3 regions of the Enterococcus sp. S86.2 genome follow, and region 3 is predicted to be linked to each of the others. Evidence: a T-box and tRNA genes for the amino acid it is inferred to sense, from the RefSeq annotation. Region 3 holds a T-box; the other regions hold tRNA genes.
The links. The T-box of region 3 lies ahead of leuS (leucine--tRNA ligase). A T-box ahead of a tRNA ligase gene usually reads a tRNA of that ligase, here a tRNA-Leu.

Region 1: it encodes a tRNA-Leu, which carries the amino acid that the T-box ahead of leuS (leucine--tRNA ligase) is inferred to sense. The anticodon was not compared.
Region 2: it encodes a tRNA-Leu, which carries the amino acid that the T-box ahead of leuS (leucine--tRNA ligase) is inferred to sense. The anticodon was not compared.

What each region holds. Positions count from the first base shown of each region.
Region 1 is NZ_CM206813.1:1,608,942-1,619,623, reverse strand. Features, by position in the region: gene AC6R0T_RS07570 (hypothetical protein) at 1-76, opposite strand, end outside; gene AC6R0T_RS07565 (hypothetical protein) at 79-441, opposite strand; gene AC6R0T_RS07560 (hypothetical protein) at 812-1,117, opposite strand; tRNA gene AC6R0T_RS07555 (tRNA-Leu) at 1,152-1,235, opposite strand; gene AC6R0T_RS07550 (DNA/RNA non-specific endonuclease) at 1,416-2,354, shown strand; gene AC6R0T_RS07545 (hypothetical protein) at 2,497-2,943, opposite strand; gene AC6R0T_RS07540 (HdeD family acid-resistance protein) at 3,045-3,572, opposite strand; gene AC6R0T_RS07535 (hypothetical protein) at 3,730-4,206, shown strand; gene AC6R0T_RS07530 (nitroreductase family protein) at 4,255-4,851, opposite strand; gene lepB (signal peptidase I) at 5,026-5,577, shown strand; gene AC6R0T_RS07520 (PD-(D/E)XK nuclease family protein) at 5,706-9,236, shown strand; gene addA (helicase-exonuclease AddAB subunit AddA) at 9,229-10,682, shown strand, end outside.
Region 2 is NZ_CM206813.1:1,719,389-1,730,070, reverse strand. Features, by position in the region: gene AC6R0T_RS08055 (glycogen/starch/alpha-glucan phosphorylase) at 1-102, shown strand, start outside; gene AC6R0T_RS08050 (glycoside hydrolase family 13 protein) at 107-1,936, shown strand; gene AC6R0T_RS08045 (hypothetical protein) at 2,136-2,921, shown strand; gene ykzS (protein YkzS) at 2,936-3,121, shown strand; tRNA gene AC6R0T_RS08035 (tRNA-Leu) at 3,449-3,533, opposite strand; gene AC6R0T_RS08030 (hypothetical protein) at 3,604-3,759, shown strand; gene AC6R0T_RS08025 (pyridoxal phosphate-dependent aminotransferase) at 3,851-5,068, shown strand; gene AC6R0T_RS08020 (DUF2187 domain-containing protein) at 5,205-5,378, opposite strand; gene AC6R0T_RS08015 (helix-turn-helix domain-containing protein) at 5,511-6,344, shown strand; gene nagA (N-acetylglucosamine-6-phosphate deacetylase) at 6,420-7,568, shown strand; gene AC6R0T_RS08005 (ABC transporter ATP-binding protein) at 7,756-8,457, shown strand; gene AC6R0T_RS08000 (FtsX-like permease family protein) at 8,465-10,682, shown strand, end outside.
Region 3 is NZ_CM206813.1:364,081-374,762, reverse strand. Features, by position in the region: gene AC6R0T_RS01665 (ABC transporter permease subunit) at 1-347, opposite strand, end outside; gene AC6R0T_RS01660 (ABC transporter ATP-binding protein) at 344-1,117, opposite strand; gene leuS (leucine--tRNA ligase) at 1,909-4,320, opposite strand; T-box leader at 4,394-4,600, opposite strand; gene AC6R0T_RS01650 (LysM peptidoglycan-binding domain-containing protein) at 4,648-6,459, opposite strand; gene AC6R0T_RS01645 (phosphatase PAP2 family protein) at 6,871-7,521, shown strand; gene mnmL (tRNA modification radical SAM protein MnmL/YtqA) at 7,536-8,501, shown strand; gene mnmM (tRNA 5-(aminomethyl)-2-thiouridylate-methyltransferase MnmM) at 8,494-9,054, shown strand; gene AC6R0T_RS01630 (NUDIX hydrolase) at 9,153-9,629, opposite strand; gene AC6R0T_RS01625 (alpha/beta hydrolase) at 9,667-10,437, opposite strand; gene AC6R0T_RS01620 (MDR family MFS transporter) at 10,585-10,682, opposite strand, start outside.

The sequences.
Region 1 (10,682 bases), 1.2 Mb from region 3:
ATTGAAAGTAAACTAGGGGGTGATCAGACATTTTCAATACTTTGATTTGAGAAATAGTACCCTTTAAATTAATCATCATTATTCCTCCAATGCAGACCACTTGGCAACAGTTGTAAAGGTGACACTGCGGATTTCGTCGTAATCAATTTTTTGATTGGCAATATAAATCCCTAATTCATCATAGCCTTGTATTTTCCCAACAATATCTGGGAAATAGTGGCCTTCAGCATCTACTTCTTCTTTTTGAAGTGCAATACTGCGCTCTTTTAAGCGCGCTTCATATAAAACTTGTGCGATAGCTTCTTTATCCATTATCGGTTTGGCGGGCCAAAGAAAAGCTTGCGCAGCTTTGGTTTCAGCCATTTGACGCGTATGTTCAGATAAGTAAAAGCCATTCCACTTTAATAATTTGCGATCTTGATAAGAAGGTGGGATACGCATAAAATCACTTCCAACTTTTTGATACTCTTATTATACGAACGTATGTTTGTTTTGTAAAGAGAGAAGTAAAAAAATCTGCTAAAATGGACAATAGCCCTCTCTATTACTAGAGAAGGCTATCTAACTAATCAATATTATTATTTAAGGTTGGATCAAGACTATTACTAAAATTCATGTTATTTCTCGTTTAAACGATGTATTCCCTAACCTCTAATACATCCATGTAACTCCTAAGTTACGCCAGTTTGATTAAATTCACCGAAATAAATCAATCTATCGCATAACAATATTTTTCGCGTAGGATTAAGTATAGCACAATTTCTATCTTAAAATGATTGGACAAAGGAACTTATGAAAAAGTTAATAACTTTTAAAAGCTTGAAAAAATTAAATCGTTGGCACCGGTAAAGTTTAAAATATAAAGAAACAAGACGATGGCATTAATCAAAAAAGAGAAGATGATAAGGGCATACCGAATTGTTAAATAAGAATAACCGGCTGGCCGATAATTACTATAACGTTTACCGTGATAGGCAATCATTACGATCAGTAGTAAAATCGTCATAATTCCTTGAAAGATTAGGCCTAAAAAACGTAATGTACGCGAATCATTATTCAACTGTAAAAAATACGCTCCCAAGGTCAATACATCAATTAAAATCGCAATAAATGGCATAAATTTGCTCCTTGTCAATTTTTGAGTAATAAAATGCGGAGTAAGGGATTTGAACCCTCACGCCTATTATAGGCATATGCGCCTGAAGCATACGTGTCTGCCGTTCCACCAACTCCGCCAAAAAAGTATCATGCTTTATTTTATGCCAATGAAATTTTTATTTCAAGAAAAAGGGCTGGTGACAAGCATTTGACAAAAATGAAAAAGTAGGCGATCTGAGCGTATTTCTACTTGTTTTCAAGAAGGCCATTTGCTAGGGTATAAAGGTAGATTAAATTTACAGAAAAGAAGGAAAAAAATGGATACTGTTTTAATATTAGGTGGTCTATTGGGGATAATTATTGGAATTGTTACCTTAATTCAAGCTACGACCAAACATCGCAAGAAAAAGCCAAGCTTCATTTTGGTGGCCGCATCAATTGCAGCCGTATTATCTGGCAGTGGGTTATTAAACACTGAAAATCTTCAATCAATAGCACCCAAAGATAACCCAAATACTACGGCGGCCAGCACTACTTTGCAATCTGAAGCTTCAGAAGAGAAAAGCAGTAGTAATCAAAGAGAAGATGAGGGAGCAACAGAAGAAAAAAGCGCAAGCCCCTTGCAAAGTGACGCTAAACTGACAGCTTTAAAACAAGAACTAGCCCAATTAAATTATGCAGGAAAACAAACGATTGAAATTAATCAAGGAAAGCCAACTTTTTCAAAAGCCGAATTAGCTACGACAAGTGGGGCATGGGAAAAGTATTATCCCCTAGATGCACTAAATCGGGCCACAGGTGCGGAGGCATTATTGAATCAAAGTTTAATGCCCAAAGAAAAACGCGGCAGTATTTCAAGTGTTACCCCGACTGGCTGGCGCAATAAAAAAATTGGTGGTAGCTATTTGTATAATCGCTCCCATTTAATTGGCTTTGCATTAGCAGGTGAAAATGCAAATTGGCAAAATTTAATTACCGGTACACGCCAGTTGAATAACCCTGAAATGTTACGTTTTGAAATGGATATCAAGTATTATTTAGAGCAAGATAAAAATCATTTTGTTCGTTATGAAGTTACACCAATCTTTCGCAATGATGAACTTTTGGCGCGGGGTGTCCATTTGATGGCACAGTCTGTAAATAGTGAAGCAATTAAATTTAATGTTTATATTTTCAATGTTCAAGATAATGTGAAATTAAATTATGCTGATGGCACAAGTCAAATATTGAAAAGCGGAAATTCTGCTGAAAAATAAGCAGCAATAGATGAAAAAAACACCCAACTAACTAGTTGGGTGTTTTTGGTTAATTGTCAGGAAAGTATAAAACTTTCACACAAACAAATTCGAAATATTTTGGCTTATTGCGCAAAAGCTAAAAGACTTTGTTTTGCTTTTGTTAACTTAAAGCGAGTAGATTGATGGTTTTTTGATAGTGATTTAATTGTTTGTCGACTTTGTCCAAACGTCTTGTGATACGTTGTAACAATTCTTTGGGCGCATGATTTTTTTCCTGTGCTCTTTTAGCTAGGAGTAAAATACACCGTTCTTTGTCCAAGCGGTTTTGCGTGTGATACAACGTAGCCAAACGTTCGCTGTATTCATAACGTTGATAATGGGTCCCTTCACAAAGGTAGATTAGTAAATCTTCGGCTTGATCATACTGTTTTAAGTAAAAGTAATTTAACGCTTCGCGATAAAGTTTTAATTCAAAGTCTTCTTTAGTCGCGTCAAGAGGATGATTTTCCAGCCATTCTTTCACGGAGACTTTCCGTAAGATCTGTCCGTTTTTGTCTTTGACGATAATTACTGGTTGCTGTTTTAGTTGGCTTTTTTCAATTGGCATATTTCCACCTCCTCATACTTCATTGATAACAAAAGTATTATAAAGGGAAATGATTAAAAAAAGCGACGGAAATCTTTAAAAAGATTGTCATAATTAAAACTTTAAATATTTCTTAAACGAAAGAAATCAACTAAACGAGAAACACCCAAGACAACTAACAGGCCGCCAAAAATTTGAAAAACTAATAAAACACTACGGAAAGGGTTAAATAGGAGTAACGCACCGGCTACAATCATTAAGATACTAAAGACAAACCAACCCGTACGTGCTGTGCCGTCTTTTTTTAATTGCAATTCCTGTAACAACTGGGTAATTCCACTAATTAAAATGAATAAGCCCAAGAAAAAGGGAATAATAGACACAATTCCCTTTGCAAAAATCAAAATCAGCAAAGCTGCGGCTAAAAGTAAAATTCCAGTTGTTAATTGGGAACCAGAATAGCCACGCTTTTGTGCTCGGTAATGGTTCACTAAGTTAATAATTCCCATAACAAAAAAGAAAGCAGCAAAAATATAAACAATCATATTGAAGAAAGGTTCAGGTTTAATTAAAATCAAGATTCCCAAAATACCGTAGGCGACGCCACTTAATAATAAATTTTCACGAAATGTTTTAAAAAAATTATCCATAATCAAAACTCCTCTATTTTTCTATTCTCTTCTTTATTGTAACGAAATTTGAAGAATAAAGAAAATACTTGGTTCGCTTTTGCAACGGTAAAAGACACTACCAATTTGGCTGATAGCGTTTTTATGGTAAGATGAAGAAAAGGAGGGGGAAAAGTATTTGTCGACATTTACCATTTTGCTGTTAATTTTTGTACTGGTGCTTTTTGCCTATTTATTCTTGATCGAAAAAGAAATTATTTTCAAGTCTCGCCGTAAGTCCACCAGTTTTTATTTGATTTTAGCTTTAGGAGTGGGAACAATTGTGCTGGTTGGTTTAAACCCTACAACCTTAGACGAGAACGTCCGGGGTATTTTGGCAGGGTTGATTATCTTAAGCTTTTTAATTGATGCCAAAGGTTTTTCGGAAAATCATATTAGTATTAATGCAATGGATAAAAAAGGAATTCCCTATGCTGAGGTAGATCGTATTGTTTTATTAAAAACCAAGAATCAAGTGAAGGTGAATTTTTTTCGCCGGGGCATGCGCGGACCGCTATTTGTTTTGAATGAACCGCTAGAAGAAATTGTGGCGTTTTTGGCAACACATTTAAAAGAGGGAACACCAATTGATATTTTATTAGATGAAAAAAAATAGGCTAGCGCCAAACAACAGTTTAGCAGCTAGTCTATTTTTGTGTTCAAATTATTTAAAAGTTAAGAAACGTTCGTCGTCACTTAAGAATTCTTTTTCGCCAGCTTCAGCTTCTTTTGAACCGAATACTAATTGTGAACGCAATTGCCAGTTTTCAGGAATATTCCATTCTTTTGCAACAGCGGCATCAATAACTGGATTGTAATGTTGTAGGTTAGCACCAAGTCCAGCTTCTTCTAAAGCAGTCCAAGTATTTGCTGTTGCAATACCATTTGATTGTTCTGCCCAATCAGGGAAGTTATCAGCATATAAAGCAAATTGCTCTTGCAAAGTTTTCACTGTATCTGTGTTTTTAAAGAATAAAACTGTACCAAAACCAGCTTTGAAACCAGCTAATTTTGCTTGAGTATTAGGGAATGCTTCTGGAGGAGTTAAAGGTTTTAATGCTTCTTCTGTCATTTCCCATAATTTTTCATGTGCTTGACCAAATAAGATGACAACACGTGGAGATTGCGCGTTAAATGCTGTTGGGCTATATTTAACAGCTTCTTTAATCAGGCTTTCAATTTCAGTTTCCTTAAGATTAACGTTGCGTCCTAATGCGTAGATTGAACGACGGTTTTTGATTGCTTCTAAAAAGTTTGACATGTAAATAACCACCTTTGTTTAATTAAGTAACATCGTCAGTATACATACTTACAATTAGTTAGTAAACTAATATGCTCATTTAAATTTTTCTTATTACTAGTCGCAAACTTTGGTGAAAAAAAGACTCTATGGTACTATTAATGTATGAAACTTTGAGGAAGAAGGATAAAACGCTTGAAAGATAAAAATTATGAATGGCTTAAATCGGCACTTTTTCTAATCGGCTTAGTTGTAGTATTAGTAGCAGTGCGTCTATTTATTTTCACCCCGGTAGTCGTTAAAGGCGATTCTATGGATCCCACCTTACAAGATGGCGAAAGAGTGATTGCCTTATTGAATACAAAAGTAAAACGCTTTGATATTGTAACTTTTCCGGCCCCAGATGAACCTGATAAATATTATATTAAGCGCGTGATTGGACTGCCAGGAGATACGGTCAGTTATCAAAATGACCAATTGCTGATTAATGGCAAAAAGGTGGCGGAGCCTTATTTAAATCAATATAAAAAAGATTTAACCGATGGTATGCCGTTAACTTTAAGTCCAAATCAAGAAGCAAGTTTTAAATTTGAAAAAGTACCCGCCGGCAAAATTTTAGTTTTAGGGGATAACAGGCGCATTTCAAAAGATACGCGCTCGATTGGCTTTATCGATGAAAAGACAGTTTCTGGTGATGTGAAATTTGTTTTTTGGCCTTTAAAAGAAATTGGTTTTATTAATAAATAAGTAAAAGTTTAAGAATGAAAATAAAGTTGGTAAATGAACCGCTGCGTTCAATTTATCGACTTTTTTTTGTTATACTATGCTAGTAACAAGATAACTTCAATTGCTTTTTTTGAAGGAAGGAGTTTGAGATGACTTTACAATTTTTAATTGGCAATGGTGCTTTAGATCATCGCCATACTTATATAAAAAAAGCACAAGCATGGCTTGAGCAAGACGCAGAAAATCAAGTTTTTTTTCTAGTCCCTAACTACAATAAATTTGAGCAAGAACAAGAAATTTTAAAAGCGCTGAAACCTGAGAATACGTTATCTTTTTCCACGATTCGTGCCCAAGTTTTTAGTTTTTATCGTCTGGCTTGGTTTTATTTACAAAAAACAGGTCAATTGGCCAATCAAACACTTTCAGAGGCTGGAAGTCTCATGCTTTTACAAAAAGTATTGGAAGAAAGTAAAGAAGACTTATTGCTGTATCGTGGTGAAGTGGAAAAATCAGGTTTTTGTGGGAAATTATTAGGTTTATATCAAGAGTTAAAAGTAGGTAATTTAACACCAGAAGACTTAGTAGCTACTTTATCCAAAGAAAGCGTGAACGCTGATCAAAGCTTAAAGTTTGCCGAATTGCGTTTAATCTTGACCCGCTATGAGACAGAACTTGCAAAACGTCAATTACAAGTGGTAGATCCATTAGCCTTATTGACGAGTTATTTGAGTGGTGATGCGAGCAGTCTTTTTGCGCCACCTAATTTAAGTAAAACATTATTTATTGCGACTGATTTTCAAGAACTTTATGCCCAAGAGCGTTGTCTTTTGACGACTTTGGCCAAAAATGGCCATGTTTTATTGGATTTGGTGTTAGACAAGGCTTATGTAACAAATCCCCCTGAAGCATTGGATCTATTTCACGATACCGGTAAAATTTATTACCAACTCTTGCAAACAGCAAAAGAGAATGGAACGAAAGTTTTAGTTGATTTAACGGCTGCGCCGTTACCAGAAGCTACTTTACAAGTTGCAGTAGAAAGTTTTTGGCGTCAAACACAAAATGCAGGCAATGAGTCTGCTGCGGCTTTACCAAAAGAAAGTATCCACTTATGGCAAGCATTAAAACCTACCGATGAGGTCAATTACATTGCAACTGAAATTCGCAAACTGGTGGCTAGTGGGCAATATCGCTATCAAGATATTCAACTCTTAACAAACGATTTAGAGACTTATGGGCATTTGATCCCACCGGTTTTTAACGAGTTAGCAATTCCGTTTTATCTGGATCAACAGATTTCGATGGCCCAACATCCTCTTGTAGAATTTTTACAAGCGTTATTTGCTTTAGGTGAATACCATTATCGGCTTAGTGATATCATGCGGCTATTGAAAACAGAACTATTCATTCCCGCGTATTTTTTTGAGACTGATAATCCACTACAAAACTATCGCAATATCGTGGATCAGACGGAAAATATTGCTTTGAAATTCAATTTTCAAGGAAGTTTTTGGACACGAAGAGAAGATTGGCAGATCATTCAATATGATTTTGAAAATGAAGAACAAGAAGATGCTGACCAACTGTCACAAGATAGTAATCGACTGCGTCGGGCTTTTGCGACAGAGATTGCAGATTTTTTACAAAATCTGCAAAAAAGTAAAACAGCAAAAGAAGCTGTTAGTAAGCTGTATCAATTTTTAATGACGATTAAAGCTGACGAGCGCATCAAAGATTGGCGCCAAAAAGATATTGCAGCAGGTGACTTGGAATTAGCGCGTAACCACGAACAGACGTGGTCAGCACTGATGGACTTGATGGATGACTACGTTGAAATTTATGGAGAAGATTCGTTTAATTTAACGAATTTCAGTTTGCTTTTTACTACGGGATTGGACAATACCTTTTATGGTAAAGTTCCTTCTGCAATTGACCAAGTCCAGTTAAATCAGTTAGGCCTGGCTCGAATTGGGCAAGCAAAGATTACCTTTGCCATGGGCCTAAATGATAAGAATTTTCCCGCTCCGGTTTCAGACGATAGTTTGTTAACAATAGAAGACAGGGAAGTATTAAACACAAGCTTAACGGATGAAAAACAATTACGGGATCTTCGAACAGAGAGCGTAGCAAAAGCACCTTTTGTTGCCTACAAAGTTTTTTTATCAGCTTGTGATGAACTCTTTTTAAGCTATGCGGCTAATCATGACACGGAGCAAAACTTACGCATTTCGCCGTATTTGCAACGTTTTGTCACTCAAGGAAATTTAAAAGTAATTCCTCTAGAGGAGCTATCTTTAACAAGTGAACCAGAAAATTTTGTGGCGACTTATCGTAATTTAGTGGGCCAGCTGAATTTATTGTATCGGAATGCAAAAGATGAAAAGTTAACAGTAAACGCAAAATGGCGCGCTTTAGAAGAGCTGTTGCTGGCCTCTTCTTATCGTAATTTGGCACAACGCGCTTTTGCCAGCCGAGAGTACCTGAATGTGCCAGTAACATTACCAAAGGAAGTCGCAACAAAACTTTACGGCAAAGATTTGTATTCATCGATTTCCCAGATGGAAAGTTTTTATCAGTGTGGGTACCGTTATTTTGCTAATTATGGCTTGCGCTTAAAAGAGCGGGAGTTATTTGGTCTTGATGCACTTACAACTGGAACGCTTTTTCACGATGCGTTGGATTTGTTTTTGCAAGCTGTTTTTGCGAAACAAAAATTGTTGGTAGAATTAGATGAAAATGAAGCTCAGCAGTTAATCGATACTGTTTTACAGCAAATTTTTGCGGAACCGCGCTTTATGATTTTACAAAGTTCTGCCCGCATGCATTATTTGCGTTATCGTCTTGGCAAGACGATTAAAAAAGTGATTTGGGCGTTGCATAAGCAAAGTAAGCGCACTAAGATGACCCCGCTTGCAACTGAAATTGTTTTTGGTCAGTTAGCTGGAACTAGTGGTATTAAAGGTATTGAAGAACCTTTATCAACCGGCGGCCACTTAGCCGTACGAGGAAAAATTGACCGACTGGATATGGCCCAAAGTAGCGAGCACACTTGGCTTGCAGTGATTGATTACAAATCAGGTGTAAAAGATTTCAATTTAACCGACGCTTATTTTGGTTTGGCGATGCAATTGTTGACCTATCTAGATGTTGCCTTAATAAACGCGGCTGAACTAGTAGGAACAACTGATGTTAAGGCTGCGGGGGCGTATTATATGCGCATTCATGATCCAGTTTTAAAAGCAGAAGAGGCAAGCTTGGCTGAAGTTTTAAAAGCTTATAAATATAAAGGGATTTTTGCAGAAGATAGTGAATTATATCCTTTGTTAGATGACACATTGGAGGTAAAAGAGCGCTCTTTTGTTTATCCAATTTTAAGTAATAAAGATGGTGTTTTGGCTAAAGAAAGTAATTCAAAAGCTTTTTATCAAGAAGAGGAGTTGGAGCTTTTAAGGCAACATAATCGCCATTTAATGAAAAATGCAGCAGAAAATATTGTCACCGGCGAAATTTTCTTAAATCCTTACAAGAAAAGTAGTGGGGAAAAGGCGTGCAATTTTTGTCCTTTCCGTAGTTTGTGTGGCTTTGATGTCATGCTTGCACAAAATGATTATCACGAAATTCCCAATTTACCAAAATCAGAAATTTTAAATGAAATCAAGGAGGAAAACGGCGATGTCTAAAACAAATCCAGTTATTCCGGTAAGGCCGGAAAACGAACGCTTTACAGACCGACAATGGCAAGCCGTTTTTGACGGCGGGGATAATCTATTGGTTTCTGCTTCGGCAGGTTCTGGTAAGACCACTGTCCTAGTCAGACGCGTCATTGAAAAGTTAAAAAGTGGGGTCGATATTGATCGTTTATTAATTGTAACCTTTACAGAAGCTGCTGCTAGTGAAATGAAAGAACGAATTGAAAAGGCGCTGCGGCAAAGTATTAATGAAGAAGGAAATAGTAATTTACGCGCACATTACGTGAAACAGTTAGTGTTATTGCCACAAGCCAATATCTCCACACTCCATGCTTTTTGTATGACAGTGATTAAACGCTTTTATTATTTGATTGACCTTGATCCGGTTTTCCGTCTCTTAAGTGATGAAACTGAAAAATTATTGTTGCAAGAAGAAGTTTGGACGGGTTTAAGAGAAGATTATTATGCCAATGACGACGAGGATTTCTTTAAATTAACGGAAAACTTTGGCAGCGATCGTTCCGATGAGGGGTTAACGGATTTGGTTATGCGTTTGTATCAATTTGCTTGTGCAGCCCCTGATCCTGCTTATTGGCTAGAAGAGTTACCCAAAAATTATCAAGCGCAAGATGGTTTTCAAACAACTGCATTGTACCAATCAGCAATCAAGCCTGCTGTAGTGGCAGAGTTAGAATTAGCAGTCGCAAACTATGAGCAGGCAATCGCTATTTGCCAAAATGAAGAGAAGTTGACAAAAGATGTTGCATTGTTAACAACACAGCTAAATCAGGTGATGCGATTGCAAGCAGCGCTTGTAGCAGACGATATGGCAGCACTTTTTGCCCAAATTGAAGGACTCGATTTAAAAACGAATGTCCGAAAAAAAAGGGGAGAGCTGGCGGATCTTTCTGTGAGTGTCAAAGAATTTCAAGGAATCGCAAAAGAAAGTGTAGCCCAAGTGGTGACTTATTTTCCTTATCCTGAGGCTATGATGAATGATTTATTGGTGAAGTCCCATGCGTTAGTTGCAAAAATGAGTGAAGTTACGCAAGCTTTTAGTCAAGCCTATACTAAAAAAAAATTGGCGAAAGGTGTTTTAGACTTTAATGATTTGGAACACTATACACTGGCAATTTTAAAGGTAGAAAATAGCCCTGCTACCACTTATTATAAGAGCAAGTTTACTGAAGTGATGGTGGATGAATATCAAGATGTCAATCGTTTGCAAGAAGCGATTTTAAGTTATGTTAGAGACAATACAGAAAGTGCCGGAAATATGTTTATGGTAGGGGATGTAAAGCAGTCTATTTACGCTTTTCGTTTGGCAGATCCTACATTATTTATTGAAAAATACAATGACTATGGTAATGAGAAAAATGGCCGCAGAATCGTTTTAGCAGAAAATTTCCGCTCCCGCAAAGAAGTCTTGGATTTCAC
Region 2 (10,682 bases), 1.4 Mb from region 3:
GCCAATGCCGGTCAGTTTTCGGCTGATCATACGGTAGAACGTTATGCAGAAGATATTTGGCAAATTGAACCAGTTTTTGCCCATAAAGAAGTAATGAGGTAATCCCATGACCAAAGTGTATTTTAATTCATGGTTAGAAGAGTATAAAAAGCCCTTTGGCGCGATTTTGGTTAATGAGTTTATATCCTTTAAGTTTAAAGCAGATGATCCTAACGTCACAGGGGTAACGTTAGTAATTGCCCATGATGGCGGTCAAAGCCATAGGATTAAGATGGAAAGTTATGGCACGGCAATTTATCATTTTGATTACTTTTTCAACGAGGGGAAAGGTGTTTATTTTTATTATTTTGAATTACATTATTTAGACGCCAACCACGCAGAATATACCCGATATTATGGTGCAGTAGCAGGAGGCGGCCCAGGAAAGCTGGTCGATCACTTAGAGGAGATAAATGCCTATCAAGTGACCTGTTTTGAAAAAAAAGAAACAGCTCCTAATTGGTATCGTAAAGGCGTTTTTTATCAAATTTTTCCCGACCGTTTTTATAATGGTAATCCCAAGGAGTTAGTAAATAATCCTAAGGCCAATACATTTATTTATGGTAGTAAAGAAGATACTCCGATGTATATTAAAGATGAAAACGGCGATATTGCCCGCTGGGATTTTTTTGGAGGCAACTTTAAAGGAATTAAAGCTAAAATTCCCTATTTAAAAGAATTGGGAATTACAGGGATTTATTTGAATCCGATTTTTGAAGCCAGAAGTAATCATCGTTATGATACGAGTAACTATCTGAATATCGATCCCATTTTAGGAACAGAAGAAGACTTTGCTGATCTTTTAGATGCGTTGCATCAAAATGATATTCATGTCATTTTAGATGGTGTATTTAGCCACGTAGGGCGTAACAGTCTTTACTTTAATTACGACGGCGCTTACGGTATTGATAAAGGAGCATATCGTAATATTCATAGCCAGTATTATCCTTGGTTTACCTTTAACCGCTATCCAGATGAATATAATTCTTGGTGGGGAGTAAAAGATTTACCAGAAATTAATAAAGAGAACAAAGAATTCCAAGCTTTTATTTTTGGTTCTGCTGGTGTTTTACAAAAGTGGAATAAATTTGGTATTGACGGCTGGCGCTTAGATGTGGCGGATGAATTGCCAGACGAGTTTATTGCCGGTATTCGAAGCAATTTGGACCAATTTGCGGACAAAGTTTTGTTAGGTGAAGTCTGGGAAGACGCCTCTAATAAAATTTCTTATGGCAAAAGACGCCAATATATTTTAGGAAACCATCTCCAAGGGGTTATGAACTATCCTCTAAGAGAGCAAGCACTAGCTTTTCTTATGGCAGATTGTCGTCCAGAAACTATTGCCAGCCATTTTACAACCTTACAAGAAAATTATCCTCGGGACATCTTTTACAATAGTTTCAATAATATTGGGACCCACGATACGGAGCGAATTTTAACGCAATTAAATGGCGATAAACGAAAACTGTCACTGGCTTTTGCTCTGTTGCATCTTTTTCCGGGTGTCCCTTGTGTCTATTATGGTGATGAAGCTGGTTTAACTGGGGGCAAAGATCCAGATAACCGCAAGTTTTTCCCTTGGGATAATATTGAGGAAGACTGTTATGAAGCTTGTCGTAAATGGATTTCTTTACGGGCAGAAAATCCGGTTATTTACGAGGGAGATTTTCTGTTGTTGTACACAGAACGGATTTTAGGAGTACTGCGTTATGATGCAGAAGACTTTGTTTTGGTCTTTTTTAATCCGACAAACGGGCTTCAAGTTTTGAATGTAGCAGAAATTCAAACATTGCGTCCCTTACCGATTACTAAAGAACGCTTGCAGGCGATTATTGGGCGTAACAATACGATTCAAGAGGCCGGAACGCTAACTTTTAGTGGTAAGTTATTTGAATAATTTATCTTTTTGATTAATAAAAATATTCCTGAACAAAATAAAACTGCAAGTAAGCTCCTACAGGTAAACTGCGCTTGTGGCAAATTTTGTTCAGGTTTTTTTGTATATTTTTTTAAAACAATTGTTATTCGTGGCGAATTTCGCTAGATTTTGGTACTTTATGGTATGATGAAACAAAGTAGATAAAGGATGAATTAAAATGGGAAAATATACAGATATTAATCGTAAACATTACCGTTTTCCAGCCTATGATGATAATGAAAACGTAAAAATTCAAAAAGAAAAGCGGAATCTCTTTGCTAAAGATCGCAGCTGGCTTTTAACTGATGAGCCAGAAGACAAGGGAACCGCCTTTTATACACCACCTAAAAAAAGTGTTTTAAAAAACACACAGATGCAAGAAGAACGGGCCTTGCGCCGTTCCCGTAAAGCGACTGCTGCAAAACAAGGACATACCTTGGCGCAGCAAGAAGAGCTAAAAAAACATCGGGAAAATTTACCAGACTACAGCAAGAAAATTAAACCTGAAACAGATTTAGCCGGTCGAACTTCTCTTTTTGGGAAAGATTATAAGCGCTCCACCTATAAAGTGAAGAACAAACCGCAAATAACACCTGAAGAAAGTACAATGAAGCGTTATTCTTCAGGGCGTTCTTATTTTGTCCCCAAATATATTCCAGCTTCTTTAATTCCTGATGAAAAAAAAGCAGCTGTGGAGGAAACAGAATTAATCGACTCGTTACACAAAAACAAAGAACAGTATTTGCTGTTTGATCATGAACCGGCTGCTTTTCAAGAAAAAAAAGGTGATGATCCTACTGTTGAAAAATTTCATCATGAAAAAAATTCCGAAAAAGAGGATACAACTGCTAAAGCAGCAGTAAATAAGGAAAAAAAGGGGAAAGTTTTAGAGCGCGATTTAAAAGGCTTAATTGAAGAGGGGCAATCAGAAAGTCGCCGCAGCCCCAGCTATTTTGAAGAGTAAGAGGTTTTGATTAAATGGAAGCATATGATTTACAACTAGAGAAATTGAAAAATGGTGAAATTGAAAAAATTGAAGTGACACAGGAAAATTTTTTCCTTTTTCGCAATGCTTGGGCTAGTCGTGAAGATAAAAAATACTTTGTCGGTGAAGCGCATCATAATGGCGATATTACGTATCATTATGACCCGACTGTTTTGTAGAAATGGGCTAGTGCAAAAGGCTCAGATATCTGCTGCGCTAAAAAAAGTTAGGTATTTAGGTCAGTTGTGTTGCAGCAAGTACGGTCTCTTTTGTAATAAATTGGCTAATTAAAAAATTTTTATATGTTTTTGATTATTTGCTTTATTTTAAGGCGAAGTATTTAGAAAATGCTATTTATAAAAAGGACTGTCCAAGGTTTTGTTTTGGTCTTATTTAGCAACTGCAAATAAGTGATTCCATTTCATTTTTTAAGCGTGATAAAAAGATAAAAGGATACAAATCTTAGAAAAATAAGATTTGTATCCTTTTTAAACCTACTGGAGTGATGCAGAAGACGGGAGTCGAACCCGCACGAGCTTTACGCCCACAAGACCCTCAATCTTGCTTGTCTGCCAATTCCAACACTTCTGCGAAAACAACAACTTATGATACCTTAGAAAAAAATCCTTTGTCAAGATTAAGATTAAAAAGGAAGGTTAATATGAAAAAATCTGACGGTACGTTTCTTTTGCCTGCAGTTTTGTTGGGGCTTTTAGTTGGCTTAATTTTAGATAAGCTTTTATTGGGAATTTTTCTGGGCATTGTGGCAAGTATCGCTATTGACATTGGTATTAATTCTTGGCGGAAAAAAAATTAAAACTTTTACGAAAAATCACAGGAAAGATTGCTTTTTAAAGGATAAAAAAGTAAAGTAATTAAAAGAATTCAATTAAAAAGGGGCGATGATGATGAAACACTTTGAGAAATCAAATAAATTAGAAGGTGTCAGCTATGACGTGCGCGGTCCGGTGTTGGAAGAGGCCGATCGCATGCAAGAAGAAGGCGTTAGTATTTTAAAACTAAATACTGGTAATCCTGCACCTTTTGGCTTTGAAGCCCCGGATGAAATTGTTCGTGATTTGATTATGAATGTCCGTTCATCAGAAGGCTATTCTGATTCTAAGGGAATTTTTTCGGCACGAAAGGCAATTGAACAATATTGCCAATTAAAGGGATTTCCTAATGTTACGATAAATGATATTTATACTGGCAACGGTGTTAGCGAATTAATTACAATGTGCATGCAAGGCTTGTGTAATGACGGCGATGAAATATTGGTACCCTCCCCGGATTATCCGCTGTGGACAGCCTCTGTTTCTCTTGCTGGTGGTAAACCCGTTCATTATATTTGTGATGAAGAAAGTGAATGGTATCCTGATCTTTCGGATATGCGGGCTAAGATTAACAGTAAAACCAAAGCAATCGTAGTCATTAATCCCAATAACCCTACAGGTGCTCTATATCCAAAAGAGATATTAGAAGGTATCGTGGAATTAGCGCGGGAATTTGATTTGATTATTTTTTCAGATGAAATTTACGATCGTTTAGTTATGGATGGTCTAACCCATGTCCCAATTGCAACTTTGGCCCCAGATCGGTTTGTCGTTACTTTAAATGGTCTGTCAAAATCACATCGTGTTGCGGGTTTTCGCGTGGGGTGGATGGTCTTAAGTGGGGATAAAAAAGGTGTGAAAGATTATATTGAAGGGCTAAACATGTTGTCTTCCATGCGCTTGTGTTCTAATGTATTATCCCAACAAATCATTCAAACTGCTCTTGGCGGGTATCAAAGTAGTGATGAATTATTATTGCCGGGTGGTCGAATTTATGAGCAGCGGGAATATATTTACAATGCTTTAAATGATATTCCCGGACTTTCAGCAGTAAAACCAAAAGCTGCCTTTTATATTTTTCCTAAAATTGATATTAAACGGTTCAATATCAAAAATGACGAACAATTTGTTCTGGACTTTTTACATGAACACAAAATTTTATTGGTGCATGGTGGCGGCTTTAACTGGCAAGAGCCTGACCATTTTCGGATTGTCTATTTACCAAAAATGGACGACCTGAAATTTACAGCCGAAAAATTACGAGAGTTTTTAGCAACCTATCAACAAAAATAAAATAAAAAAGAGAATGATAAAATTGTGCCGTTGAAAAGTTTAACTTTTTAACGGGGAACACAATTGTTCATTCTCTTTTTTACATATATGTAAAAACAAGTATTGTGGTTATGTAAATGTATTTTTATTCGGTTTGTTAAAGAAGCTCGCAGACTTTTTTACTGATGATAATCCTTTTTGCGTACTTGGTTTCTAATTCTTCGTTTGGATCGGTGACATTGATTAAAAATGAATTTTGATATTCTTTTTCAATCCAGCCATAAAATTTTTCGTCTTGCCAGATAAAGCTAACATTTGATGGTTGTTTCATTCTAAAATCCTCCTTATTTTTTCAATTGTTGCGAAAAAGTTGCTCGTTTTCGGTAGCGCCTTTGCGGGTATTATGTGATAAAATATACAAAAAGGGTAATGCTAATTCGCATAATTGGAGGCAGTTAGAATAATGACAGCAGAAAATGTTTCGTTTGGCCACGTTTTAAAACAAATTCGTAAAGATCGTAAATTAACACAAAAAATGTTGTCGCAAAATATTTGTTCGCAAAGTGTCTTAAGTCGGATTGAAAATGATGAAGAATTACCAAATGTCTTGGTGATGCAAAATTTGTGCGAACGCTTAGGCGTAACAATCGATCAAGTTATGACGCTCCACTTTGAGGAGATTAGAAAAGTAAATTTACTCTTAGATCAAATGGCTTATCACTTTTTTCATAAAGAGTATATAAAGCTTGCTGCCTTATTAAACCAACCAGCTATTTTAGACCAGTTGTATTTAGACACAGATTTACAGCTTTATTACTATTATCTAGGTAGTTGTGAATACTTTTTGGGTAAAGATTTGGAGTTGGCTTTACAATATTTAAAACACGGTCTTTCTTATACATTTCAAGCAGATAAACATTTTATTGCTTCAAATGAAATTCAATTAATTTCTTGTATCGGTCGCGTGCAAGTGGATCTAGGCCAAAAAAAAGAAGGAGAGTTCAACTTAGCCTATAGTATGGAACTCTTTTATACATTGCCAAATGAACGTATCGACTGTCGGCTTGCAAAAGTTTTCTATAATTACGGTCTGTTTTTATATCGAGAAAAGCGTTATGACGAAGCGATGGACGTTGTCAAACGAGGAACGGAAATGGTGCGCAAACAAAAAAGTTATTATTATTTGGAAGAACTTTTCCGCCTTGAGGGCTTGATTTATGAAGCGCAGGGCAAAAATGAGCAATGCGAAAAATATTTCAAAATATCTAGCGCTGTCCAACGGATTACAAATCTGTAAAATGGTGTAGACCTTTCTTGACTTCTGGGAAAAGAAGGAGTAATTTTAAGTTAGTAAATCAAAGGAGCGATTTAAATGCGAACATTTATTTATGCTGACAAGTTTTTCTTAAACTCTGATACCAAATCAGCCGGCTATTTAGAAATTATTGACGGAAAATTTGGTAACTACTATGCTGAACTACCTGAAAAAGATGCGAATATTATTGACCATAGTGGCAAATGGATTGCCCCAGGTTTAGTGGATACACATATTCATGGTTACAAAAACCAAGATGTTATGGACAATAATGCTGAAGGTTTGAAAATCATGTCTGAAGGTTTGTTGGAATGTGGCGTAACTTCTTATTTGCCAACAACTTTAACTTCTACAAAAGAGTTATTAAAAGATGTTGCAAAAACAATTGGCGACACATACCAAGATGTAAAAGGTGCTAAAATTCAAGGGATTTATTTTGAAGGACCATTCTTTACAGAAGAACATAAAGGTGCGCAAAATCCATCTTACTTTGGCGACCCAGATATTGATACTTTCCATGAATGGCAAGAAGCTTCTGGCGGCTTGATTAAAAAAATTGCGTTAGCTCCTGAACGTAAAGGCGTTAGCGAATTTGTTAACCAAGTAACTGAAGAAGGTGTTGTTGTTGCATTGGGTCACAGCAATGCAACGCTAGAAGAAGCAACGGAAGCTGTTGAAGCTGGAGCAAGCGTGTTTGTTCACGCTTATAATGGGATGCGTGGTTTGAATCACCGCGAACCCGGTATGGTTGGTGCGCTACTTAGCCTGCAACATGTATTTTCAGAATTAATTTGTGATGGTCACCATGTTCACCCACAAGCGGCTGAAATTTTAATGGAAAAAGCAGGACATGATCATGTAGCATTAATCACGGACTGCATGATGGCTGGCGGTATGCCAGATGGAAATTATATTTTAGGCGAATTTCCTGTAGTCGTAAAAGATGGTACTGCTCGTATGAAAGAAGGCAATTTAGCCGGTAGTATTTTGAAATTAAAAGAAGCAATCAAAAATGTAGTGGATTGGGAAATTGCCACACCAGAAGAAGCGATTATGATGGCAACTTGGGTTCCAGCTGTCAGCTGTAAAATCGATGACAAATGTGGTTTGATTAAAAAAGGGCGGGATGCAGACTTTATCGTCTTGAATCCCGATATGACATTAGCTGCCACTTATTTAGATGGCACAAAACGCTACGAAGCTTAATTTAAATAGATTTTTTTGACGATAGCCAAAATATTGGTTATCGTCTTTTTTTGTTGCAGGAAATACTTTGCGTTATTTTAAATTTCCGTCAAAGAAAAAATGAAATTCGACAGTTGAATTTTTGTGTAAGAAATATCTTGTGTTAAACTTAAATTAACGAGAATTTTTTTGTGAGGGAGCTAATTTTATGAGTTATATCGAAGTATTTAATGAGGTGAAAAAGTATCAAATGGGCAACACTGAAATCATCGCCAATGATAATATTACCTTCAGTGTTGAAAAGGGTGAAGTTGCTGTTATTTTAGGGCCAAGTGGTGCTGGAAAATCGACAGTTCTAAATATATTGGGAGGAATGGATACTTGTGATAGTGGCCAAGTTACAGTGGACGGCGTAGACATTGCCCGTTTTGATGCCAAACAATTAACCGGTTATCGAAGAAATGACGTGGGTTTTGTCTTCCAGTTTTATAATTTAGTTCCTAACTTGACTGCCAAAGAAAACGTAGAATTAGCATCACAAATTGTAACTGATGCTATGGATGCAGAAGAGGTTTTGCTTAAAGTTGGTTTAGGCAAACGTATGAATAACTTCCCGGCACAATTGTCCGGAGGGGAGCAACAAAGAGTAACGATTGCTCGCGCTTTGGCAAAAAAACCTAAAATCTTGCTTTGTGACGAACCAACTGGGGCATTGGATTATGAAACAGGGAAACAGATTTTGGAAATTTTAAAAGATACAGCAGCGGAATTTCAAACAACGGTAATTATTATTACCCATAATTCTGCTATTGCACCAATGGCCGATCGGGTGATTAAAATTAACGACGCCAAGGTTAGAAGTATCACGCTAAACGAAAACCCACTTTCTGTTGCAGAGATTGCGTGGTGAGGAATAGATGAAAAGTGCTTTGCTCAAAACAAGTTTGAAAGAGATAAAAAATTCACCGGCTCGCTTTTTGTCGATTCTAGGTATCATCTTTTTAGGAACAGCCTTTTTTGTTGGGATTGGTGCAACGGGACCAGACATGATCACCTCCAGTGATAATTATTATGATCAAACGCAATTAGCAGATGCTACCATAATAGCAACATTAGGTCTATCCGATACGGATCTTGATTTAATCAAAGAAGATAGCCAAGTCGCAACCGCAGAACCGGAATATATGCTTGATTTAAATTTAAGCGATAAAAACCAAGTATTGCGATTTTTGGGGTATGATAAAAAACAAAAGCTAAATCAGTATCACATCGTAAAAGGACGCTTACCCAAACAGTCAGGTGAAATTGCATTAGATGATTTAGCAGACTATCACAAAGACTACCGCATTGGTGACAAATTTACAGTGGCAGTTGATGATGATAAAAAACAACAGCTAAAAAGAAGAGAATTTGAAGTTGTGGGGTTTGTGAATAGCCCGGAATACATTGAAAATATTAAACGTGGGAATACCAATGTTGGCACTGGTACGGTCGATTATTTTGCAGTCGTTGATAAAAGTGACTTGAATCTTAAAGCCTATAGCCGGATTTTGGTGCAATTTAAAGATAGTAAAAAACAGGTGGCCTATTCAAAAACTTATGAAGATACTACGGATAAAGGAATTAAAAGCCTAAAAAGAAAGTTGGCTAAAAGACCACAGTTACGTCTAGTTGAGGTCAAAGAAGAAGCTCAAGTACAATTAAAAGCAGTTCAAGCTGAAATTACAAAAGGCGAGAAAGCTTTAGACACAGGCGAAGACAAACTAAAAGCAGCCAAAGAAAAAATTGACAATGCCAAAAAGGAATTAGCTACCAAAACAAAAGACGGCAAAATAGCCCAAGAAACAGCGGCAAAAAATTTGGCCACAGAAGAAGAGGAACTCCAGCAGCAAAATGAAGAATTAAACCAACAGGCGCAATTGTTAAAAACTGATCAAGAAAATGTAAGAAAAGCGCGTAAAGCGGCAACTACTGCTTCAGCTTCCCAGGAAAATGATTTGAAAATCAAACAAGTTCAAGCACAAATTACGAGTGGAAATGATTTGAAAAGTCAGTTAGAGCAACTGACGGTTGATGAAGAAGAACTTTCAGATCTGATTAGTGAACAGAAAAGTTCCCTTTTGCAACTGGCAGAATCATTGCAAGCCGACGAGCTGGTTAAAATGATCAACAATTGGGATGAAGAAAATACGACGTCAGCCGATATTACGGCAGCTTTAAAAGAAGTCACCAAACAAGTGAGCGACTTAAAAAATCAGTTAACACAATTGCAAAATAGTCAAACAGACAGCTCTTTTGATCTTCGTGAGATTGAAGAAAAAGAACGGAGCTTAGCCCAAGAAGAAACAAAATTGGAAGAAGCAAAAAAAGCACTGGAACAAGATGCTGAAAAATTGAGCACAGCTAAACAAACCCTAGCCAAAGAAAATGAAAAGGCCAAGGAGGATTTGCAAAAGGCTGAAACTCAAATCTCAGATAGCGAAAAAGAATACCAAAAGCAATTGGCAGATTTTCAAGCAGAAACAAGTGCCAATATGCCTAAATTACTAGATGCAGAATTACAATTAAAAAATGAGCAAAAACGTTTAAGTGACCTAAAGCCAGCCGAGTATATTTTTAGTGATCGCAATGATAATCCTGGCTATACAGAATACAAGCAAAATGCCGATCGCATTACCTCGCTAGCGACCGTTTTTCCTCTGATATTTTACTTGATTGCAGCATTGGTTAGTTTGACTACTATGAGTAGAATGGTAGAAGAAAAAAGAGGCGAGATTGGAACTTTTAAAGCGTTAGGGTATCGCAATTATGAAATTGCTTTGAAATTTCTTATTTATTCCTTATTAGCGGGAATTATCGGTTCACTACTGGGGTTATTGGTTGGCTTCAAGTTGTTTCCAAGTATTATTATTGAAGCCTATGGTCAACTTTATAACTTGCCTTCTTTTGTTACACCATGGTATTTAAATTATACGATCATCGGTATTGTCGTTGGTTTGATTTGTACCGTTGGAGTCGCGATGTTGACGGTGCGACTTGATTTAATTGCACCCCCTGCAACTTTGTTGCGTCCTAAAGCACCAAAGGCCGGAAAACGCGTGTGGTTAGAAAATATTAAACCGTTGTGGAAACGCC
Region 3 (10,682 bases):
CAATAAAGTAAGACAAAGCCATAAGTAATCGTTGGTAATAACATTGGCAAACGAAAGAGCAAATCGCTAAACTGACGTATAGGTTGAAAAAGTCGTGAAAAATGCATCCCATAAGCCAAAAGCCATGCGGTAATTGTTGCAAGCGCCGCAGCAATGCCAGCGTGTATCACACTGTTTAAAAAGCCTGCTAGCCAACCACTTTGCCATAAAATACGAGCTGCCCCTTGAAGTGGTTGACCTTCAAAAAGTCCAGCTGTAATTAAAGTAATAACTGGGATAATAAAGAAGATGATAATTCCGCCAATTAGTAGCCACTGTACCAGATCTGTAATTTTTATTGCTTTCATAGCTGTGCCACCTGGTGGGTACCTTGAAATAGAGCAAAGATATTTTGAATATTACGATATTTCGTTTCCAATTGCGCCACTACAAAATCCTGAATAAACGGACTGCCCGCTTCAGCGATAATTTCTGCCGGCGCAGCAAATTTTGCGACCCGACCATTTTCTAAGACCATCACTTTATCTGACAATGTCAAAGCCTCTTCTGGATCATGGGTCACGATGATAGTAGTTAGCTGCAATGTTTTAGCGATCATTTGAATTTTTTCTTTAATCGATTCTTTGATGACACCATCTAATGCACTTAAAGGCTCATCTAGCAATAAAATTTCTGGTTTCATTACCAATGTTCTTCCCAAGGCTACGCGTTGTTTTTGCCCACCAGATAAAGCACTGATTGGTTTATCCAAATGTTTTTCTAAATCGAGTAGTTGAATTAATTCCGCTACTTCTTCTTTTGTAGAAAGACTAGGTTTTCTTTTCAAACCATAAAGTAGATTTTCTCTTGCAGTTAAATGAGGAAACAGACCATAATCTTGAAAGACAATATTAAAGCCGCGTTTTTCCATTGGCACGTTGGTGATATCTTGCCCTTTGTATACCAAACGCCCACTGTTGGGTTTTTCTAAACCTAAAATCATATTTAATAAAGTAGTTTTGCCAGAACCAGAGTGACCGAGAATGGAAACAATTTCCCCCGGTTTAATCACTAAATCAATATCGGTCAAAATCGTCTGTGCACCAAAACTTTTATTTACTTGTTGAATTTCTAACATTTTTCTGCCCCTTTTCTTTTGACTGAAATTTTCGAAAAAACTATCAATTCCGCTTCACTGACTTCAGTATAGAGGCAAAATGTTAATGACTTGACACCTTTAAGTAAAAGATTGGTAAAGCCTGTATATTTTATGTAAATAATCACTAGGATAAGAAAAGCTGAAGGAATCGGGTAGCCCTGAGCCATAAGATCTAAATTTGTTAAAATGGCTCCTTCTTTTTCACAAATTTAGTCTTAGGGCCGAAGGGGTGATTCGTGAAGCTAGACAGTTAGAAAAGCGTTTCGAACTCGTTTAGCTTTTGAGCATTAAGACAGAATTTCAATAAATTGCCCTGCAAATTTCTTGAAATTTTGACTTAAGGCCGATAAAGCTAGTTCGTGAAGCTAGACAGTTAGAAAAGCTGAAGGAATCGGGTAGCCCTGAGCCATAAGATCTAAATTTGTTAAAATGGCTCCTTCTTTTTCACAAATTTAGGCTTAGGGCCGAAGGGGTGATTCGTGAAGCTAGACAGTTAGAAAAGCGTTTCGAACTCGTTTAGCTTTTGAGCATTAAGACAGAATTTCAATAAATTGCCCTACAAATTTCTTGATATTTTGACTTAAGGCCGATAAAGCTAGTTCGTGAAGCTAGGAATTGTTATATCGGCTACGCTAATTTTTCTTGCGAAAAACTTATCCTTTCCTTCCAGATAAAAAAGGATTCAGTGTAAAAGCCCTAACGGCTATCCACTGAATCCTTTTTTAAACAATAAGCAGAAAAATTGCTTCTACCTGTGTTTTTTCATTTTTTTAATTGGCAACAATATTCACTAATTTATTTGGTACGACAATCACTTTGCGAACTGTTTTGCCGGCAATATGTTCTTTAATCGCATTATCTGCCAGTGCAGTTTTTTCTAATTCATCTTTTGAAAGATCGCGGGCAACTTGGACTTTGCTGCGAACTTTACCATTCACTTGGAAGACAACTTCAATTTCATCTTCAACCAATTGCGCTTCATCATAAGTTGGCCAAGCTACATAAGAAATACCGCCTTCATTGCCTAAAATCGCCCAAAGTTCTTCTGCGATATGGGGGGCGATTGGTGCTAATAATTGCACAAAGCCTTCAATATACGCATAGGAAAGTGCTTCTGTTTTGTATGCTTCATTGATAAAGACCATCAATTGTGAAATTGCGGTGTTAAAGTGCATCTGTTCGTAATCTTCGGTTACTTTTTTTACCGTTTGATGGTAAACTTTAGTCAATTTACCATCGTTAAAGGTCGTAATGCGATCGCGCATTTTTCCTTCTTCGTCTACGATTAAACGCCAAACGCGTTCTAAGAATTTGCGGCTACCTTCTAGCCCATTTTCACTCCAGGCAATCGACGCATCAAGTGGCCCCATAAACATTTCATACATCCGCAATGTATCTGCACCGTATTTTTCCACCACGTCATCTGGGTTCACCACATTACCACGAGATTTGGACATTTTTTCATTATTGCCCCCAAGAATCATACCTTGGTTAAATAGTTTTTGATACGGTTCTTTTGTTGGCACCACACCGATATCATACAAGAATTTATGCCAGAAGCGAGCATACAATAAGTGCAAGACCGCGTGTTCAGCTCCACCGATATAAATATCTACTGGTAACCAGCGTTCCAATTTATCATAGTCTGCTAAAGCTGTTTTGTTGTGAGGATCGATATAACGCAAATGATACCAAGAACTACCTGCCCATTGTGGCATTGTATTGGTTTCACGGCGACCTTTTTTACCCGTTTTCTCATCAACGACATTAATCCAATCTTCGATATTGGCTAGTGGTGATTCACCGGTACCACTTGGTTTAATATTATCTGTAACAGGTAAACGCAACGGTAATTCTTCTTCTGAAAGAGCTGTTGTTGTTCCATCTTCCCAGTGGATAATTGGAATTGGTTCACCCCAATAACGTTGACGAGAGAATAACCAGTCCCGCAAACGGTAGCTGACTTCTTTTTTACCAACGCCGTTTTCTTCAAGCCACGCGTTCATTTTTTCAATGGCTTCTTCTTTGTTTAAACCGTCTAAAAAGTCAGAGTTGATATGTTTGCCGTCACCTGTATAGGCTTCTTTTTTTACATCGCCGCCAGCTAAAACTGGAATAATATCTAGGCCAAATGTTTGTGCAAATTCATAGTCCCGTTCGTCGTGAGCAGGTACTGCCATAATGGCGCCTGTCCCATAAGTCGCCAGCACATAATCTGCGATCCAAATTGGAATTTTTTTGCCGTTAACTGGATTAATGGCGTAAGCTCCTGTGAAGACCCCTGTTTTTTCTTTTGCTAAGTCTGTGCGCGCTAATTCTGATTTTTTTGCTGCTTGCTCAATGTAAGCTGCTACTGCTTCTTTTTGTTCTGGCGTAGTGATTTTTTCAACTAAATCAAGTTCTGGTGCTAAAACAGCGTAGGTCGCACCAAACAATGTATCTGATCTGGTAGTGAACACAGTGAAATCTTCATTGCTATCAGCGACTTTAAAGGTAACATTTGCTCCCACTGAGCGACCAATCCAGTTGCGTTGCATTTCTTTAATACTTTCTGGCCAGTCAACCAAGTCAAGGTCGTCTAAGAGACGATCGGCATAGGCGGTAATTTTCAACATCCATTGACGCATTGGACGTCTGATGACATCGTAGCCGCCACGTTCACTCTTCCCATCAATAACTTCTTCATTGGAAATTACTGTCCCTAATTCTGGAACCCAGTTAACCGCAACTTCAGCTTCATAGGCCAAGCCTTTTTCATATAATTTGGTAAAAATCCATTGCGTCCATTTGTAGTATTCTGGATCAGTCGTATTAATTTCACGATTCCAGTCATAACTAAAACCTAATGAATTAATCTGACGTTTGAAAGTTTCAATATTTTTCTTTGTAAATTCAGCTGGGTCATTGCCTGTGTCTAAAGCATATTGTTCCGCCGGCAAACCAAAAGCATCCCACCCCATTGGATGTAATACGCTAAACCCTTGTGAACGTTTCATTCGTGATAAAATATCCGTTGCTGTATAACCTTCTGGATGGCCTACATGTAGCCCTTGACCAGATGGGTATGGAAACATATCCAAGGCATAAAATTTGGGTTGTTCTGTCTTGTCATGGGTATTAAACGTATTGTTTTTAGCCCAATATTTTTGCCATTTTTTTTCGATTTGCTTATGATCGTACACTGCTAAATCCTCCTAAAAATTAATTGACTGGCAATCAGTCGTATAAAAAAAGTCCTATAAAAAGCTATGCTTTTTATAGGACGTAATCTACGTGGTACCACCTAATTTTGCTCATCAAAAAAGATAAGCCTCAAACGTTGTAACGATCGTCACCGTAACAGCCTACTTATTTCAACTGCTAACGCTAAAAGGCGAGTTCAAAAGAGTTCGTACACATTTCCACCAACCATGTGCTCTCTAAAACGATTTGCTTTTTACTATTCCTTCTCACAGCGAAGTTTTCTACTTGTTAGTTATACTAACAAAGAATATACCAAAATTCAATTATTATTTTACTTTTAACGTTTGACCAGGATAAATGAAATTGTTTTGAATTTTGTTTAACTGAATTAATTTATCCATCGTAATACCAAACTTATCGGCAATTCCCCAAACAGAGTCACCACTTTGTACTTGATAGGTTTTGCTGTTGTTTTGGCTGCTAGAATTTTGTACTTGAACGCCTTGTACGCTGCCTTTTTTCACAATAACTTTTTGGCCTGGGTAAATAAAATCATTTTTGATATTATTCCATTGACGGAATTGATCCATTGAAATTTTATATTTGTTCGCTACAGCCCAAACCGAATCTCCACTTTGAATGGTGTAGTATTGATTTTGACCGCTATTGCCCGTATTACTTGTATTTGTATTGTTACTTGGCTTAGCTGCGGTCGTATTTTGGGCGGGTTTATTATTTGTTGTACTAGCAGAACCATTTTTCACCACTAGGCGTTGCCCCGGGTAAATAAAGTTATTCTTGATATTATTCCAGCTCACTAATGTATTCATACTAATACCATATTTATTTGAGATACCCCAAACTGAATCTCCGCTTTGCACAGTGTAATAGGTTTTCCCGCTACTATTATTTGTATTGGCTGGTTTATTGGTACTTGGCTTATTGGTATTTTGTGCTGGCTTACTTGGTGTGTTATTTGTCGTAGTAGAACCGCTAGTACCTTTTTTCACCACTAGACGTTGGCCAGGATAAATAAAATTGTTTTTGATATTATTCCAGCTGACTAAACTGCTCATACTAATATTGTACTTATTTGAGATGCCCCAAACTGAATCTCCGCTTTGAACAGTATAGTATTGTGTAGCACTACTTGTTGTATTTCCACTTGGTTTATTATTGTTTTGTGTCGGTTTACTTGGTGTTTCATTTGTTGTAGTAGAACCGCTAGTACCTTTTTTCACCACTAGGCGTTGGCCAGGATAAATAAAATTGTTTTTGATATTATTCCAGCTAATCAAATTATTCATACTAATGCCATATTTGTTCGCGATGCCCCACACAGAGTCGCCACTTTGTACCGTATAATACTGGCTTACGCTTGAAGAAGAACCACTGGAACTGTTGTTATTAGTCGAACCAGAACCACCACTCCAAGCCCCTCCGCCAGCATTACCGCTAGCTGGTGTATCATAGCGAGTCAGTCCGTAACTTTCAATTACACTATTTAATGCTGAAGCATAGTTTGGTGCAGTAGCGTAACGTCCAGTTAACCAAGCCGTTGCATCTCTGTAAGAGCTGGTATTACTCTTCCAAGCACCACGATAATAATATTGACCGCCGATATAAACATTGCGTAATGTTGCAGCATTATCAGCAAAAGATTCTTTATAGGAAGGATAATCCCGGAAAGGTTCTTTCATGGTCACCCATTTCCCATTTAAATATTCTAAGGTGTTCATATAGACAGTTTTACCATTGTAACTGCCTTTAATACCAAATAAGTTATAGTAAGGTGCGCGGGATAAACTACTTGTTCCCCAACCACTTTCAACAATTGCTTGGGCAATCATGACAGAAGCATATAAGTCGTTTGCTGCCGCTACAGGTTGTGCATGAGCTGCCAATTCTGTAATCAATGCAGTGGAATTACTACGACTAGAAGTTTGGCTTAAGTCTCTTGAAATTTGTGCTTGGTTGTTGCTTGTTGCTTCTGCTGTCACCGGTTTTGCCAAAGGTGCCACTACAGAGCAAGCAGTTAAAGTTGTGCCCACGATTGCCGCACTTTTTTTAGCATCGCGGTAAAACTTAATTTGTTTTTCTTCTTTACGTCGTTCTTTACGAGAAACAAGTTGGGTCAAGTTGCTCGCCTCCTTTTTTAAGCTTTTCTTAACTTTAAGTATACAGGCTAATGTTTTTTATTAAAAGTTTTAAACGATTATTTCGGCAATTTGTTAAATTGCTGTAACATTATCTTTATTTAGTTATTTTTATTACTAACATTATTTATTTTATCAAGTTTTATCTGCTTAGTTATTCAGAAATTAAGTTATTAAAAAAACAACAAAATATTGCAAAACGATTACATAAGTTCTGCTTTGTAAAATATTTTTATATTATTTAATAAAAATGTGAAAAAGTGATATTTTCGACTTTTTTTAACCTTATCTTAATATCAGAAAAAATTTGTACCAATAAAAGAAAGGGACAACTTCTCATGCTATAATAATTCCATTGTCAAATAATTACTTACATTTACTAAAGGAGAATTTATGAAACATAAACTTTATTACCAATTTGCTGGTAGTTGTTCCTTATTACTGTTTGTCTTTTTAGGTTATGTGGTGAAATTTTACCGCCAATGGTTAACAGGCTTTGATAATTTTGTTACCAGCATCCTTCGTAGTGGATATCCCACTTGGAATATTTTTTTTATTTGGATTACAAAATTTGCTAACCCTGCCACGATTGTCATTTTGGCACTGGCCTTTTTATTTTTATTTTATCGCGGAAAGTATTACGCAGAAGCACTGTGGCTCTTTATAAATGTCGGCTTAGTGTCAGGGATTGTAAATCCGCTGATTAAGCTTGTCTTCCAACGTGAACGTCCTACATTAGAGCATTTAGTGTCTGAACATAGTTTTAGTTTTCCCAGTGGACATGCTTGTGCCAGCATGATTTTATATGGTACTTTGATTTTCATTTTGCCAGGTTTACTGAAAAACAAGCAAATTTTACTCGGACTACAAATTCTGCTTGGCATTTTAATTGTTCTTATTGGTACTAGCCGTATTTATCTCGGTGTTCATTTTCCAAGTGATATTATTGGTGGCTATAGTCTTGCTCTGGGCTGGCTCTGCCTAACATATCCTTACTTTAGCGAAAAACGCTTTGTCTGGCGTTTTAAAAACCAACAGAAATAATGAGGGAATAGCAAATGACTTTTTTATATAGTGAAGATACCAACAAACGTTATCATTCATGGAATTATGCTTTACGTCAAGAATTTGGTGGTAAAATTTTCAAAGTACCTGTCGATGGTGGTTTTGATTGTCCGAATCGCGATGGTACCGTTGCGCGAGGCGGCTGCACTTTTTGCAGTGTTTCTGGCTCTGGAGACATGATCGTTGCACCAGAAGATCCCCTACCCCTTCAGTTTCATAAAGAAATTGATATGATGCACCAAAAATGGCCCCATGTCGACCAATATATTGTTTATTTTCAAAATTTTACGAATACCCATGCCCCTTTAGCGGTCATTAAAGAGCGTTTTGAACAAGTGGTTAATTTACCCGGGGTAGTCGGACTTTCTGTGGGGACTCGCCCAGATTGCTTGCCTGAAGACGTGGTAGAATATTTAGCTGAACTAAACGAACGTTTGTATCTATGGGTTGAATTAGGTTTACAGACGACTTATGAACAAACAAGTAAAATTATTAATCGCGCTCACGATTATCCAACTTATGTGGACGCTGTGGCTCGCTTGCGCAAACACAACATAAATGTCTGTACACATTTAATTAATGGCTTACCTGGGGAAACACCGGAAATGATGGTGGAAAATGTTCGGCGCACCTTACTAGACAGTGATATTCAAGGTATTAAATTACATTTATTGCATCTGATGCGCAACACCCGCATGTTACGAGATTACCATGAAGGCCGCTTGCAACTGATGGGCCGCAAAAGCTATGTCACGGTTATTTGTGATCAATTGGAATTAATTCCTCCTGAGGTGATTATCCACCGCTTAACCGGCGATGCCCCGTGGGATTCTTTGATTGGGCCGATGTGGAGTTTAAAAAAATGGGAAGTCTTAAATGCCATTGACGAAGAAATGCGTCGGCGCAATACGTATCAAGGAAGTAAAAATGTCTTGCTGGAGGCAAAAATTCATGCTTAAAACGGCCATGCATTATAGCCACGAACTTTTAAGTGAAGTTGTAACTATTGGTGATCATGTCGTCGACGCCACTATGGGCAATGGTCACGACACGCTTTTTTTAGCTAAATTAGTAGGCGTAGGTGGCAGAGTTGATGCTTTTGATATTCAAAAGGCTGCCCTTTTAGCCACAAAAGAAAAATTAGCTGCCCATCCTGAGGGAGTGGCTGTCAATTTACATTTAACCGGTCACGAGAATGTTGCCGATTACTTGCAAGGTGAAAAAATTAAAGCCGCTATTTTTAATCTGGGCTATTTGCCACAAAGTGATAAACAGATTATCACTTTACCTCAGACAACAAAAAAATCATTAGATGCGCTTTTAGCCCATTTACAGCCAAAAGGACGTATTATCATTGTCTGTTATTACGGTCATCCTGGTGGTAGAGAAGAATTAGAAACAATTCAAGCCTATTGCAGTGATTTGCCACAAAAACAATACAACGTCTTAGCCTATCAATTTATCAATCAAAAAAATCAGCCACCATTATTATTTTGCATTGAAGCCAAGTAATAGTGAACACTAGCTCGAATAAAAACACGCGGATTTGGATGGTTCTCATAAAGAGCACAATCATCCAAATCCGCGTGTTTTTTAATTAAAAGGTAATTTTAGTCATGATAAATCAAATGCTGAAATGAAGTAGCTTGGTTTGCCAAAAGATTTTTCACCACTTCATTTAAAACAGGTGGTCGTAAATCCAATTTTTTAGAGGCCAAATCTAGCCAAGAAAGTGTAATAGTCTTTTCTATACCACTGATAACTGGCAATGTTTGACTATCCGTAACAGTTTGCAAGTGATATAAAAAAAGCACTTGATGATAATCATCGCCTTCATAGACAAAAAAGTTTTCAATGACTGCCATGAGATCTTTTGTTTTTACGTCTAAACCACTTTCTTCTTTCAACTCACGAATAACAGCTGCTTGGGAAGATTCCCCCGTTTTTACTGCTCCACCTGGTAAGGTTTGTGTCCCATCGTCCTCTGTTGAAACTAAAATATGGCCTTTTTGAATTAAAATGCCGCTTGACCGTACATCAAAACGATCTGTGGCAATTTTGGTTCTGATATCTGTCTTGGTATACATGTTGTTCTCCTTTATAAAACAAACAGCTTTTTACTAGTTAAATCTCAACAGGTAACCATTGCAAAACTTTTTGAATCCATTCATCCCAAAAATCCCACGTATGCGCTCCTGGTCCTTCTTCATAGGTAATGAAAAAACCAGCTGCTTGCGCTTTTTGAACAAAGTATTGGTTACTTTGATACAAAAAGTCCTCTGTCCCGCAGCAAACAAATAGTTTAGGTGCTACTTCTGGTGCTACTGTAGTTAAAAGGTGAATCGGATCGTTTTCAGAGCCCTTCATTTTTTCAACGGGACCAAAAACGCCTTCCCAATAGGCTTGGCTACCTGATTGTAATAACACTTCAGGATCGCTAGCCAAAGCTAAAGCACCAGAAAGGCTAGCAACAGCGGCAAATTTATCCGGACAACGCAACCCTAATTTAATCGCACCATAGCCTCCCATTGAAAGACCGGCCGCAAATGTTTTTTCTTTCTTGGTTGTTAGTTGTGGAAATAATTCATGTAAAATATCTGGTAATTCTTCTGAAATAAAAGTCCAATACTGCATGTCATAACGGGTATCTGTATAAAATCCTAGTTCCGTCGTAGGCATCACCACTGCGATCTCACTTTCCCGTACATAGCGTTCGATACTGCTGCGGCGCATCCACGCTGTCTCATTCCCGCCCATACCGTGTAACAGATATAAAACCGGCACATCGTCTTTTTTGTCTCGCGTTAACCGTGCGCTACTTTGCGGTAAGATTAAATTCAATCCTACGTCTAAATTTAAAACATTTGAATAAATATTTGCTTGTATAAATGCCAACTTTTGCCACCTCGACTTTTCAATGTCTCGTTTTCCAAAATGATAACGCCTGGCTGTCCTTGGAGAGGCTTGGGATAAATTTCTAAAGCAATTTAATAAAATTACATCCTCTTATCTGGCAGACAAACGCCCCGCTAAAATTCTTCTTCATTCCATTGTATCAGACTTTTTCAAAAATAGGGTCAAAACCAAAGCCGCAACAATTAAAATAGCCCCCGCCAAATAGACACCATGTAAACTAGCAA